Regions from separate parts of the Desulfitibacter alkalitolerans DSM 16504 genome, predicted to be linked through region 2. Evidence: a T-box and tRNA genes for the amino acid it is inferred to sense, from the RefSeq annotation. Region 2 holds a T-box; the other holds one or more tRNA genes.
What was found. A T-box is a leader RNA that pairs with one kind of tRNA and senses whether it is charged. The one in region 2 lies ahead of serS (serine--tRNA ligase), so its partner is inferred to be a tRNA-Ser.
Positions count from the first base shown of each region.

Region 1: it encodes a tRNA-Ser, which carries the amino acid that the T-box ahead of serS (serine--tRNA ligase) is inferred to sense. The anticodon was not compared.

Region 1 is NZ_KK211102.1:401,334-408,601, reverse strand. Features, by position in the region: gene K364_RS24545 (MurR/RpiR family transcriptional regulator) at 1-490, opposite strand, end outside; gene recR (recombination mediator RecR) at 765-1,367, opposite strand; gene K364_RS0116290 (YbaB/EbfC family nucleoid-associated protein) at 1,379-1,696, opposite strand; gene dnaX (DNA polymerase III subunit gamma/tau) at 1,719-3,401, opposite strand; RNA gene ffs (signal recognition particle sRNA large type) at 3,533-3,799, opposite strand; tRNA gene K364_RS0116280 (tRNA-Ser) at 3,825-3,916, opposite strand; gene cshA (degradosome RNA helicase CshA) at 4,150-5,562, opposite strand; gene K364_RS0116270 (hypothetical protein) at 5,901-6,191, opposite strand; partial or broken gene K364_RS26365 (thymidine kinase) at 6,331-6,498, shown strand; gene K364_RS0116260 (pyridoxal-phosphate dependent enzyme) at 6,564-7,268, opposite strand, start outside.
Region 2 is NZ_KK211102.1:288,526-295,793, forward strand. Features, by position in the region: gene gyrB (DNA topoisomerase (ATP-hydrolyzing) subunit B) at 1-395, shown strand, start outside; gene gyrA (DNA gyrase subunit A) at 412-2,865, shown strand; gene pdxS (pyridoxal 5'-phosphate synthase lyase subunit PdxS) at 2,944-3,828, shown strand; gene pdxT (pyridoxal 5'-phosphate synthase glutaminase subunit PdxT) at 3,897-4,466, shown strand; T-box leader at 4,593-4,805, shown strand; gene serS (serine--tRNA ligase) at 4,857-6,137, shown strand; gene K364_RS0115710 (IS30 family transposase) at 6,277-7,268, shown strand, end outside.

The DNA of each region.
Region 1 (7,268 bases), 110 kb from region 2:
CCTTTACATTTTTACCTATCATTTCAAGATAGAAGCCTAGAAACAAAGCCAGGCAGTGGGCACTCCTTAGCCCAAGAATATAGATGGTAGAGGCATTGTTAATTTCTTTTACTGCTTCTTCAAAGATCTCTGCGGATATATTCTGAAATGTTTTTTTTAAGTTCTGCATGTCGCCAATAAAAATCTCCGGCAAAACAGGTGAGCTTCTTGCGGAATCACTAATCTCTCTAAGTCTGGTAGCTGTACTAAGCTTCCGCCGGACCATCTCCTGCATAGCCTCCTGCAGCTCAGGATATCCATGATATCCAAGGGTGGAAGCAAATCTAATAACAGTAGATTCACTGGTGCCTACTATTGCACCAAGGCGGGCTGCAGTTAAAAATGCAGCTTTTTCGTAGTTTTCTAATAAATACTCCGCTAACATTTTATGCGCTATAGACATTTTGTGAAATTGATTCTTTATCTTTTGTTTAAGTTCCCCTTCTATCATGCCTAACGTCGCCCCCTGAAACTATGCAATTCCTTCGCCAAATTGCCCATGTTTATGCAGTTAATCCTGCAGGCCCTTATTTAAAAAAAATCATTTTCATGAGTCATGACCTTTTAGTAAAACAAATGTTCTTTATAGAACAGTTGTTTATAATATTAATTATATACTCTCCCTTTTGATTCCTGCCTAAAACTAAAAAAATTATCCGACTTTTTTCGCCTGATAGAATAATAAGTCCACAGTTTCAAAGACTTACTGCGGACTTATTCTATGTTCAAATCATGCTCCTTCTTCCTTCAAATGCCCTTGCAAGAGTGACCTCATCTGCATATTCCAGGTCACCTCCTACTGGTATTCCATGAGCTATTCTTGTGACTTTTATTCCAAGGGGATGAATCAAGCGAGCAATATACATGGCTGTCGCCTCCCCTTCAACAGTTAGATTGGTAGCCATTACTATTTCTTTAACTTGACCACCCTCTAGTCTTTGTAATAATTCCTTTATCCTTAACTTTTCTGGGCCCACATTGTCCATGGGTGAAATAACGCCATGGAGCACATGATATAAGCCCTTATACTCTCTAGTTCTTTCTAGTGCAGCAACATCTCTAGGATCTTCAACTACACAAATAATCTCTTTATCTCTATTATCAGCTATACAAGTAATGCATGGATCCATATCTGTTAGGTTGCAGCATTGAGAACATAGCTTTATAGAGGTCTTGGCCTCAATAATTGCTTCTGTTAAGCTCTGTACTTCTTTTTCAGTGTACTCCAGTATATGAAAAGCCAATCTTTGTGCTGTTTTGGGTCCAATTCCTGGCAGTTTATTTAATTCCTTAATAAGCTTTGCTACTGGCTTTGCAAACTCAAACAAGTTCTCAACTCCTAAAACAATCCTGGAATATTAAGACCGCCTGTTATCTTTTTCATTTCATCCTGCATCATTTCCTGAGTTTTTTGAATGGATTCATTAACTGCAGCTAGTATCATATCCTGAAGCATTTCCACATCTTCAGGGTCAACTGCATCCGGGGAAATCTCTATGGACACTATTTGCTGCTTGCCATTTGCTACAACCTTTACTGCTCCTCCACCAGCAGTTGCCTCAACTGTTCTTTGTTCAATTTCTTCCTGCATTTTTTTCATTTGCTCCTGCATTTTTTGAACCTGCTTCATCATTTTACCCATATTTGCCATTCCCATTGTATAAAATCCTCCTTAATTTCTAATCTTTTACTTCTATAACATTACCACCAAAAATTTTGATGGCTGCTTCCACCAAATCACCATCTTTAACATCTTTTTCCTTGTCTTCATTAGAAGCTGTAATACATCTTATTTTAACCCGTTCTTTGAATAAATAAGCCAGGGCATCTTCAATTATCTGTTTGTTTTCTTCTTGCTCTAACTTTTCTTTATGAAAAGAGTGGCTAGGATGGAACTGAATCATAAGGCATCCATCCCCATATTTTACGGGTGTACCCTCCACCAGGAAAGCATGGGTGGTAACTTTATTCTTTTTAACTATTTCCAGCACTTTGCTCCAAGATTCTTTTACTAAGCTTAAAGATAATTCACCTGCATTGACACTTCTATTTTCATCAGATGAGGCTCTGGGTGCAGTCTTTTCCTCTTTAAATACAGGCTCTTTTGCAAGCTCTTTTTGAACATGCCCCTTGGGTATATTTCCACTATCAGTTCTAGCTTGCGGCCTTTGTACATGGCTTGTTTGTTGATTTTCCTTAAGCCTTTTCATTTCATTTTCTAAGTTACTGATTCTTTCTATAATAATATTCATAGTATTCATGGAAGAATCCATGGAAGTTTCTTCTCGAAAGATATATTTAAAAAACGCCATTTCCATAAGAAGCCTGGGGTTGTTGCTCCATCTCATTTCTGTTTCAGCTTTATTAATGCATGTAATGGCATAGTCTAGATCACCCACACTAATCTGATTATGCTTCAAAAAGAATTCTTTCTTATCTTCTATGGTATGAATGAGGAGCTCCTCACCACAGGTTTTATATATTATTAGGTCTCTAAAATAATCCAGCAGTTGATTGGCAAATTGCCTAATATCCTTACCTTCCTTTACTATCATATTCAACCTGTTTATTAATTGTTTAATATCTTTGGAAATTAATAGGTTTACTACATCTGCAACATAGTCAGTTGCAACGATGCCAAGGGCTTCATTGATTTGCTGTACTGTAAGCTTTTGTTCCCCATAAGAAAGACACTGATCCATTAAACTCAGGGCGTCCCTCATGCCTCCCTGGGCCAATCGGGCAATAATAACCAATCCTTCTCTATGGTAGTCAATACCGCTTTTTTCACATATTTCCTCTAAACGATTAACGATTATCCCAGGGTCAAGCCTGCGAAAGTCAAAACGTTGGCACCTTGATAGAATTGTGGCCGGCAGCTTATGGGGTTCTGTTGTGGCAAAAATAAAAATTACATACTCAGGTGGTTCCTCTAAGGTTTTTAGCAAAGCATTAAAGGCTTCAGTAGTTAGCATATGTACTTCATCTATGATATAAACCTTGTATTTGCTAAGAGCAGGTGCTAAATTTACCTTCTCTCTTAAATCTCTAATCTCATCTATCCCCCTATTAGATGCTCCATCTATCTCAAGAACATCAAGGGAATTTCCTGAGTTAATGGCATCACAAGAAGCACATTCATTGCACGGCTCGCCGTTTTTAGGACTTAAACAATTAACAGCCTTGGCAATAATCTTTGCCGTAGTAGTTTTGCCAGTACCCCTTGGTCCGCAAAGCAAGTAAGCATGGGAAAGCCTATTTGCCGATAGTGCATTTTGCAGTGTTCTGCTAACATGGTTTTGTCCCACTAATTCATTAAAATCCTGTGGTCTCCATTTTCTATAAAGAGCAACGTAACTCACTATACCACCACCCTAAGTAAAGTCCCTAATAGTAATTATACCAGAACAGCATGAAAATTGCAGTTTTTCTAGGCTAAACTAAAAATCCTAGGTCCTAAAACCTAAGATTTTTAAAAATACAATATTTAAGACCGTGCACCTATCTTCGAATATTGCTCTCCCAGGCGTCAACCCCATAGTTAGCTACTATCAGGCTGCCCTACGGCACACGAAAATAATCACTTACCGCTGCTTCCTTCCGGACCTGACGGGGTTCATGAGTTTCCGTTGCGTAGGACCTGATGATCAACACCACTTTTGAGGCTCAGTCCCCAACAGAACAAACCCTTGGATTAGGCATCAGCCCTACTATAGCGGATTGTAGGTACAGGGCACCGCTACCTCCCCGCCTAGCACGGTCAAAACTCACAATAGTAAAATTAATGGCGGAGAGAGTGGGATTTGAACCCACGGTACCCGTTAAGGTACACCCGCTTTCCAGGCGAGCGCCTTCAGCCAGACTCAGCCATCTCTCCACTAAAATAATCTTTTATTATAGTTATCTTATCATTATTTCTTTGTCATTCTTCGTAATCTTCGAAAACAAGCCTAGTAGATAAGCTACCTAAAGATATTATCACCTTGAGTATCTTTTGTCAAGATGGATGCCCACCTTAATGCCTGTAAATAGTTGTCATATAGTAGTCATATCACTCATTACATGCCATGGTACTTTTCAAATTTTTTCAAAAGATGTACTTGAATAATACTAACGTCTTTTTTGTGGTTGTTTATGTTTCTTATTGCCATACGGCCCTTCTCGTCTCGGTCCATATCCACGTTTATTGTCAGTTCTTTTTTGGCGAAGGGGAGCCTCTTCAGTTAGCTTAACTGGGATTGTGTCTGTTTCCTTGGTCAACAGCTTTATGGCAGCAGATAATAGAGTTACTGAGTCATTTGCCTCTAACAGGTCCTCTGCAAGCTGATTATATGGATGAAGGTTTCCTTCTTCAACAGCACGCATTAGTTTTTCTACTGCAATTCTTTGCTGACCTTCTATTGCTTCATTTAATGTTGGTATGGGCTTGCGAATCATTTTTCTGTTGGTTAATTGTTCAATTAGTCTTAGATGATTTAACTCTCTTGGGGTTACAAGGGTGACGGCAAGGCCGGCTCTGCCTATACGTCCAGTACGACCAATCCTATGCACATAACTTTCGGGATCCTGTGGAATATCAAAGTTATAAACGTGGGTGACTCCACTAATATCTAACCCCCTGGCTGCAACATCAGTTGCTACCAAAATATCAATAATCCCCTCTTTAAAGTGACGCAAAACACTGTTACGTCTTGCTTGTGTTAAATCTCCATGGATCCCCTCAGCTGAGTATCCACGTTTATTTAAAGCTTCAAAAAGCTCATCCACACGTCTCTTGGTTCTGCCAAATATTATTGCCAATTCAGGAGACTGAATATCTAAAAGCCTGCAAAGAACATCAAATTTTTGCTTCTCCTGAACCTCATAGTAATGCTGCTCAGTGTTTGGAACAGTTACTTCTTTTGTCTTTATCTTAATAAATTCAGGGTTTTTTAAAAATTGATTGGCAAGATTCTGTATGGGTTTAGGCATGGTAGCTGAAAAGAGCAATGTCTGCCTTTCTAAGGGGATCTCTTTAAGAATATTTTCAATGTCCTCTAAAAAACCCATATTTAGCATTTCGTCTGCTTCATCCAGCACAACCATTTCTATCTGGTTAAGCCTCAGGGTCTTTCTTTGCATATGATCCATTAAGCGCCCAGGGGTTCCAACTATGATTTGGGGCCTGTTTTTAAGAGACCTTATTTGCCTATTTATATCCTGTCCACCATAAATAGGTAGAGCACGAATACCTTTAAACTGCCCTATCCTGTTTAATTCCTCGGCAACCTGTACCGCCAGCTCCCTTGTGGGGCAGATTACAATACCCTGGGTTTTCCCATTATCAGCATCCATTTTCTCTACCAAAGGAATACCAAAGGCCGCTGTTTTTCCTGTGCCTGTTTGTGCTTGACCTATAATATCTCGACCAGCCATGGCAGCTGGAATTGCCTGCTCTTGTATTGGAGTAGCTTCCTCAAAACCCATATTTGTAGTGGCCTGAATTACTGGGTGGCTTAAACCCATTTCATAAAATGTTGGCATGTTTCTATCTCCTCTTAAATTTTTATTCTTTACTTGCCTTTTGGTGCATCTATATATAATCAATCGGTTATGCTGCTTAATATGCTATTTAATAGTAACTTTCTTTATATGATGCACTACAAGCCATTTATTTATAATAATGGCCATTTCCCACTATTAAAGGGCATTTCATATTTTTAATGAAATGCCCTACACTTGATAATACCTTAGAACAAAAAATAATACAACTATTATTTGAATTGCAGAGCCTATTGCAGAGCCTATTGCAGAGCCTATACAAAACTTAACCTTAATTGTAAATCCTAAAATTACTCCTTAGTACATATGTTAACTAACTTTTAACGAGTTTTTCTGGCAAAATACGGCATGAAGTGGTCTATTATAAATGCTGTTATAACCCCTGACACTGCCCCAGCTAACAGGATAATAGCAAGAAGTCCCCTGGCCAGGTTCTCAAAATCACCCGGGGAAATATTAGCTATATAAATATTATAGACTGCCACAAAAAGAGCTACAAAGGACGGAATAAATTTAAAGAACCTATTGGACTTAAATATTTTACCCAAAAACCATGTAAAAAGTACAAAAACCATAATAGTAGCAGCTATAATAACTACAAAATTTGTCATGAGTTAATTCCCCCTATCTCTATAGGTATTTGTGTGAACCTTTGAAAACTTCATTTAAAAAAATCCAAATTATGATATAATCGAAAATAGGCTTTCCATGCTCTATCTATTATACACTTTCACTAAAGGAGTTAACAGTATGGCCCAACTATTCTTTCGCTATGGGCAGATGAATGCTTCTAAATCAGCTCAGCTTCTAATGATAGCACATAATTATGAGGAGCAAAACAGGAAGGTTATAATCTTTACACCTTCCATTGATGATAGGTTCGGCAGGGGTGAAGTAGCATCTCGGATTGGTATTAGCTAATCAGCAATAGCCATAGATAATACCATAGACATTCTTGAAACAGTCAAGAATTGTGGCAACTGCTATGGTTTATATATCATTCTAATATATGCTTTTTCGAATCCCATTTTTTCATATAGCTTAATGGCCCTGTTATTATCCTTTGCAACATGCAGAGATATTTTACCCCCTGACAGCTCAATAGCCTTATTTAGAAGCTGGGTAGCTATACCTCTCCCCTTTATTGTTCTTTTAGTAGCTATATACCCAAGATGATAAGTTGGTATAAAATCCTCAAAGCCTGTATGTATTACTACTGAGATCCCTGCTAGTTCACCATTGTAGTAGGCCATTAATACAAACCCTTTTTCAAAAGCTGCATGTAATGCTTCTCTTATCTCACACCTGGGATCTGTATATTCCATCAACCATTCATCCATTAATGAAACAAGTTCGTCAATGGAAATATCAATTTCATCTCTTTCAACCTTCCTGACAGTTAAATTCACACGTCCATCATTTAGTAGGATAACATGATTTCCCTTTGATAGATTCCCTTTTTCTAACTCCTTCATAAAGCCGGCAATGGCATATCCTTGTTCTGTACTAAACCTGATATTTTCTACTTGTTTAAAGATATTAGTATATCTTATTAATTCCTCCTGACTGATTCCAGTTATTATGCCATTAGCATCATATATTGAATCCAGGGCGTCCTGAGCTATAGAGCTGTTGAAATTTAGCAGGTGTCTGTTGTATTTATTGATTTCTACATGAGCATCTTCTAT
Region 2 (7,268 bases):
CACACATTAGAACCCTTTTATTGACCCTATTCTATAGATATATGAGAAGCCTTGTAGAAGAAGGCTTTGTCTATATTGCTCAACCTCCCTTATTTAAATTAAAACAGGGGAAAAGGGAGACCTATCTATACTCCGAAAATGAACTGGAAAAGAGTATTGCCAAGGCAAAGGATAGAAATTTCAGTATTCAAAGATATAAGGGTCTTGGAGAGATGAACCCTGACCAATTATGGGATACAACAATGAATCCGGAAAGTCGTACTGTTTTAAGAGTTGCCCTAGATGATGCGGTAAAGGCTGATGAAATATTTACCATACTAATGGGAGACAAGGTTGAACCAAGACGTAACTTTATTGAAGCCAATGCAAGAGAAGTGAAGAATTTAGATATCTAAATCGAGGTGTTGTTAAATGGGTGAAATTTTGGAAGGAAAAGTTGTTCCTGTCAATATAGAGCAGGAAATGAAAAAATCATATATAGACTATGCAATGAGTGTAATAGTTGGCAGGGCATTACCTGATGTTAGGGACGGATTAAAACCGGTACATAGAAGAATCCTTTATGCCATGTATGAATCGGGAATGACTCCTGATAAGCCCCATAAAAAGTCTGCCAATGTTGTTGGTAATGTTTTAGCTAAATACCATCCCCATGGTGATTCCGCTGTATATGATACCCTGGTTAGGATGGCCCAGGATTTTTCTTTCAGGTATCCTCTTGTAGATGGACATGGAAATTTTGGGTCAGTTGATGGAGATTCAGCAGCAGCAATGCGTTATACTGAAGCCAGAATGGCCAAAATTGCAATGGAGCTGCTGAAGGATATTAACAAAGAGACTGTTGATTTTATTCCTAACTATGACGAATCAACAGAAGAGCCCATAGTTCTGCCATCAAAGGTTCCTAACCTGCTTATTAATGGATCTGCAGGAATAGCAGTTGGCATGGCCACAAATATACCTCCCCATAACCTGGGAGAGGTTATAGATGGAGTTATTGATTTAATTGACAATCCAGATATTTCTATAGATGGTCTTATGAAAAGAGTTAAGGGGCCTGACTTTCCAACAGCCGGCATAATATTAGGAACAGAAGGTATTAAAAAAGCATATAGGACTGGTCGTGGATCTATTAAGATTAGGGCCAAGGCAGAAATTGAAAAATTAAATAATGGAAAAACCCAAGTTATCATAACAGAGATTCCCTATCAGGTAAATAAAGCCAGGTTAATTGAAAAAATTGCCGAACTGGCAAGGGAAAAAAAGGTTGAAGGTATTACTGATTTAAGAGATGAATCCGATAGAAAGGGAATGCGCATTGTAATAGAATTGCGCAAGGATGTAAATCCAAATGTGCTGCTGAACCAATTATACAAGCATACACAATTACAAGAAAACTTTGGAGTTATTATGCTGGCAATTGTTGATGGAGCACCTAAAGTCCTTAACCTTAAACAAGTTTTAGAACATTATGTGGATCACCAGAAAAATGTTATAGTCAGAAGAACTAAATATGATCTTAAGAAAGCAAAAGAAAGGGCTCATATTGTTGAAGGATTGAGAATTGCCCTTAGAAATCTTGATGCTATCATAAAACTAATTCGTTCATCAAAAAATACAGAAGAAGCTAAGGTTAACCTGATAAATAACTTCAGTTTAAGTGATATCCAGGCTCAGGCTATTTTAGACATGAGGCTGCAGCGTTTAACAGCTTTAGAAAGAGAAAAATTAGAAAATGAATATAAAGAGCTCATGGAAAAAATTGATTACTACATGAAAATATTAGCTGACGAAAAGCTGGTCACGGGTATCATTAAGGATGAATTAAAAGAAGTAAAACAGCAATATAATGACCCAAGAAGGACACACATTAATTTAGAGGATGATGTTTTAGAAATAGAGGACTTAATTGAGCAGGAAGAGGTTGTTATCACCATTACCCATAGGGGATATATTAAAAGGCTAAATGTTGACACATATAAGTCCCAGAAAAGGGGAGGACGCGGAATTAGTGGGATGGCTACCAGGGATGAGGATTTTGTAGAACATCTTTTTGTAGCTAACACCCACCAGTACCTATTGTTTTTTACAAACAAGGGTAAGGTATACCGCTTGAAGGTCCATGAAATACCAGAAGCTAGCAGACAAGCCAAGGGTACTTCCATAGTTAATCTCTTGTATTTAGAAAGTGGAGAAAGTTTAACCACTGTGATACCTGTTAAGAAATTTGAAGAAGGGAAAAATTTAATAACCATAACAGCCAAGGGAATAGTGAAAAAATCTGACTTAAGTGACTATGATACCTCTAGAAAGGATGGCATAATTGCACTTACCCTTTCCGAAGGTGATGAATTAATTGGTGTTCGACTAACAGATGGAAATAAAGAGCTAATATTAGGGACTAGAAAGGGCAAATCCATTCGTTTTTCTGAAAAAGAAGTTAGAAAAATGGGCAGAACTGCCAGAGGTGTTAAGGCCATTGAGCTTTCTGCAGAAGATAGGGTTGTATCCATGGATATTATTGAAAAAGATAGTCAGGTTATATGCGTAACTGAAAATGGTTTTGGAAAAAGAACTGATTCAGAGGAATATAGAATTCAGTCTAGGGGTGGAAAGGGCATTCTTGCGCTAAAAATTACTGAAAAAACAGGCTCCCTCGTAGGGTTAAGGGTAGTTCAAGAGCAGCAGGAGCTTATGATAGTGACAAAGGATGGAATTATTATTAGAACAGAGGTTGAAGGAATATCCCAGATGGGAAGGGTTACCCAGGGAGTAAAGCTTATGAGAATAGGCGAAAGGGATAAAGTTAGTGCATTGGCAAAACTCAATATTCACAAAGAAAATGAGAATGTTGAGTTAGACTAAAATATGTAGTAAAATATATTGGTAAATTTAATAGCCAATTAGGTACCAATAACTTAATATATACAGGAGGAGTTATATATGGAAAAGAAAGGCACTTGGAAGGTCAAAAGTGGTTTAGCGGAGATGTTAAAGGGTGGCGTTATTATGGATGTAACTACACCAGAACAAGCAAAGATTGCAGAAGAAGCTGGTGCATGCGCGGTGATGGCTTTAGAAAGGGTTCCAGCTGATATAAGAGCTGCAGGTGGAGTTGCCCGTATGGCTGACCCAACCATCATAAAAAATATCATGGAAGTTGTCAGCATTCCTGTAATGGCAAAGGCCAGAATAGGCCATTTTGTGGAGGCCCAGATTTTGGAAGCCCTTGGTGCTGACTATATTGATGAATCGGAAGTTTTGACTCCTGCAGATGAGCAGTATCACATAGATAAAAACCTTTTCAAGGTTCCCTTTGTTTGTGGAGCAAGAAATCTTGGTGAAGCACTTAGAAGAATAAATGAAGGTGCTGCCATGATAAGAACCAAGGGAGAGCCAGGTACCGGCAATGTGGTGGAGGCTGTACGCCATATGAGGATGATGATGTCCGAAATTCGCCGATTAACAAGCATGAGAGAAGATGAATTATACACATTTGCTAAGGACATTCAAGCACCCTATGACTTAGTACATTATGTTGCTGAAAATGGAAAGCTTCCTGTAGTAAATTTTGCAGCTGGTGGTATAGCAACACCTGCTGATGCAGCTCTTATGATGCAGCTTGGCTGTGATGGAATATTTGTTGGTTCAGGCATATTCAAGTCTAACGAACCTGCCAAGAGGGCTAAAGCTATAGTAACTGCTACAACACATTTTAATGACCCACAAATACTAGCCCAAATCTCAAGAGATTTAGGGGAAGCAATGCCAGGACTTGAGATTTCAAGCATAGAAGAAAATCAGAGAATGCAGGAAAGAGGCTGGTAAACTGGGTGCAAGCCAAATTTTGTTTTACTTAAGATGCAGCAATAGACATGTAGGGAGAGATTCATGTTATGAAAACAGTAGGAGTCTTAGCTTTACAGGGGGCCTTTAGAGAACATAAGCAATCACTCATCAAATGTGGTGTTGATGTGGTTGAGGTTAGAAAGTTAGAAGATTTGGACAAGTGCTCTGCTCTAATTATACCAGGTGGGGAAAGTACAACTATTGGCAAATTACTAATTGAATGGAATTTAATGGAAGCTATTAAAAAACGGGTACAGGAGGGAATGCCCCTCTTTGGTACCTGTGCCGGTATGATACTCATGTCCAAGGACATAAGGGACAGCAATCAGCCAAGATTAGGTCTCTTAGATGTGGAAGTGGTTAGAAATGCCTATGGAAGACAAGTAGATAGTTTTGAAATGGACTTAACCATTGAGGGATTAGATGAGCCTTTTTCTAGCGTATTTATTAGGGCACCTTATATAACTAAGGTTGGACCTGGTGTGCAAATACTGTCAAAACATGATGATAAGATTGTAATGGCTAGACAAGGCAAGCTTCTGGGATGTTCTTTTCACCCTGAACTTACTGATGATTTAAGAATCCATCAGTATTTTGTGGATATGATAGATGAGTGAGAACAACTATTTACTGAAATTATGTATAATAATATTGAAGAAGGATAATATTAATAACATAATTAAATCTAGAAATAAGGTTGAATTTTCCACTAGAATATAGTATTATTTTACAAAATAAATACCTTAAACCCTAAGAGAAAGAATAGTAACCAAAGGTGTTTCTTTAGAGAGTTGGTGGTTGGTGCAAACCAATAGAATACTTTGGTGAATCCACTTTGGAGGGTGCTGGGAAGGGGTAATCCATAACCAGTCTACGGTTAGAACCGTTACAGCTATAGAGATAACCTTAGAATAAGGTTAATTAAGGGTGGTACCGCGAGAGCTCTCGCCCCTATTACTGGGGATGAGGGCTTTTTATTATAGAATATAACAAAGGGGGAAGAACCTATGTTAGACCCAAAATTTGTAAGAGATAATATTGGTGCAGTTGAAGCTGGATTGAAAAAAAGAGGAGCCAGTACGGACCTGTCAGAATTTAAAGCCCTTGAAAAAGAAAGAAGGCAGCTCCTTGGCAGGGTAGAGGTTCTCAAAAACAAAAGAAACACAGTTTCAGAGGAAATTGCTGAACTTAAGAAGAAAAAAGAAAATGCAGATGAAATGATTGAGGAAATGAGACAGGTTTCACAAGCAATTAAGGAGTTAGATGAAAAGGCCAAGGAAGTTGAAAACAAGCTGGAAAATATTCTTCTTTTAATCCCTAATTTACCTCATGAAACTGTTCCAGATGGTCAAAGTGATGAGGACAATAGGGTGGAAAGAACCTGGGGTACACCAAGGAAATTTGACTTTGAATCTAAGGCTCACTGGGATATTGGAGAGGACCTTGGCCTAATTGAGTTCGAAAGAGGATCAAAGGTTACAGGGGCCCGGTTTGTTTTCTATAGAGGTGGAGGGGCAAGGCTGGAAAGAGCCTTAATTAACTTTATGTTGGATTTACACATTTCCGAACACGGCTACATAGAGCTGTTTCCACCCTTCATGGTAAACAGCCAGTCCATGATAGGTACAGGTCAGCTGCCCAAGTTTGCAGAGGATATGTTTAAGGTGGCCAATACTGACTATTGGCTGGTTCCCACTGCTGAGGTGCCAGTAACCAATATATATGCTGGAGAAATATTAGATGAAGCAGATTTACCAATATATCATACTGCCTATAGTGCCTGCTTCAGGGCGGAAGCTGGTGCCCATGGAAGAGATACTAGGGGATTAATACGCCAGCATCAATTTAACAAGGTTGAATTGGTAAAATTTACTACACCAGAAAATTCTTATGAGGAGCTAGAAAAATTAACCAATAATGCGGAAAGGGTTCTGCAATTACTGGAGCTGCCCTATAGAGTTGTTACCCTGTGTGGAGGAGACATTGGCTTCTCATCTGCAAAAACCTATGACCTGGAGGTATGGCTTCCATCTTTTAATACTTATAGAGAAATTTCATCCTGCAGCAACTTTGAGGATTTTCAGGCAAGGAGGGCCAACATCCGTTACAGGCCTGGAAAAGGCAAGCCAAGATATGTTCATACATTAAATGGATCTGGATTGGCTGTAGGAAGAACCTTATCAGCTATATTAGAAAACTACCAGCAGGAGGATGGAAGTGTTATAATACCGGAAGCCTTGCGTCCTTACATGGGTGGAATGGCAAAACTGGAAAAATTTAAAAGCTAAACTGTAAAGCTAAACTGTAAAGCTAAACTGTAAAGGTAAGTTGTAAAATTAAATGCCGTAGGGCATCAAAAATATAGACTCATGGTAAATCCAATGTATAATGTTAAGTGATCAAACAAAACATTGCAAAGGAGATACCATGAGCCAATATAATAATACCTTAGAAGCTAGAAAAAATAAACACCTTAGCCTAAGAGAAAGATACAGAATCGAAGATTTGCTAAGAGAAGGAATAGGGCCTCTTGAAATAGCTAATAGGCTAGGTAGAAACAAGCGAACCATTGAAAGAGAAATCTCAAAAGGAACAATAAAGCTTCAAAACAGCGATTTAACCTATCGGAAAGAATATTGTGCTGATGTGGGGCAACGGATTTATGATAAAAATGGGCAAAACAAAGGGCCTGGGCTCAAAATAGGCAATGACCACAAGCTAGTAGAGCACATTGAAAGGAAAATAATTAAAGACAAGTACTCACCGGATGCAGTTATTGGTGAAATCAAGGCAAAGGAACTGAAGTTTAAAACAAGCATATGCACAAAGACTTTATACAACTACATAGACCAGGGGATTTTCTTAAACATCACAAACAAAGATTTGCCTGTTAAGAAGGATAAGAAAAAAAGGTCCTACAGCAAGGTTAGAACCCACAGGAAGCTCAAAGGAACCAGCATAGAAGATAGACCCCCCGAGATAGAGACCAGAGAAGAATACGGTCACTGGGAGATGGACTGTGTGGTAGGAAAACGTGACGGTGGTGGACCTGTCCTGCTCGTATTAAGCGAGAGGCAGCGGCGGGAAGAAATCATTTTCAAAATACCCCAAAAGACTCAGGAATTCGTCAAAGAGAAGCTCGATTACCTCGAACTCCTGCATGGAGATGGGTTTAAAAAGAAATTTAAATCCATCACAGTGGACAACGGAAGCGAGTTTTTGGATTATGAGTCTTTAGAAAAATCACTCCTAAACCAGGAGAACAAACGGGTAACCGTATACTATGCTCATCCATACAGTTCTTGGGAGAGAGGAACCAATGAGAATATAAACAAACTGATACGTCGGTTTATCCCCAAAGGATCAAATATAGATGATTATACTGAGGAAGATATAAAAAGAATAGAGCACTGGATAAA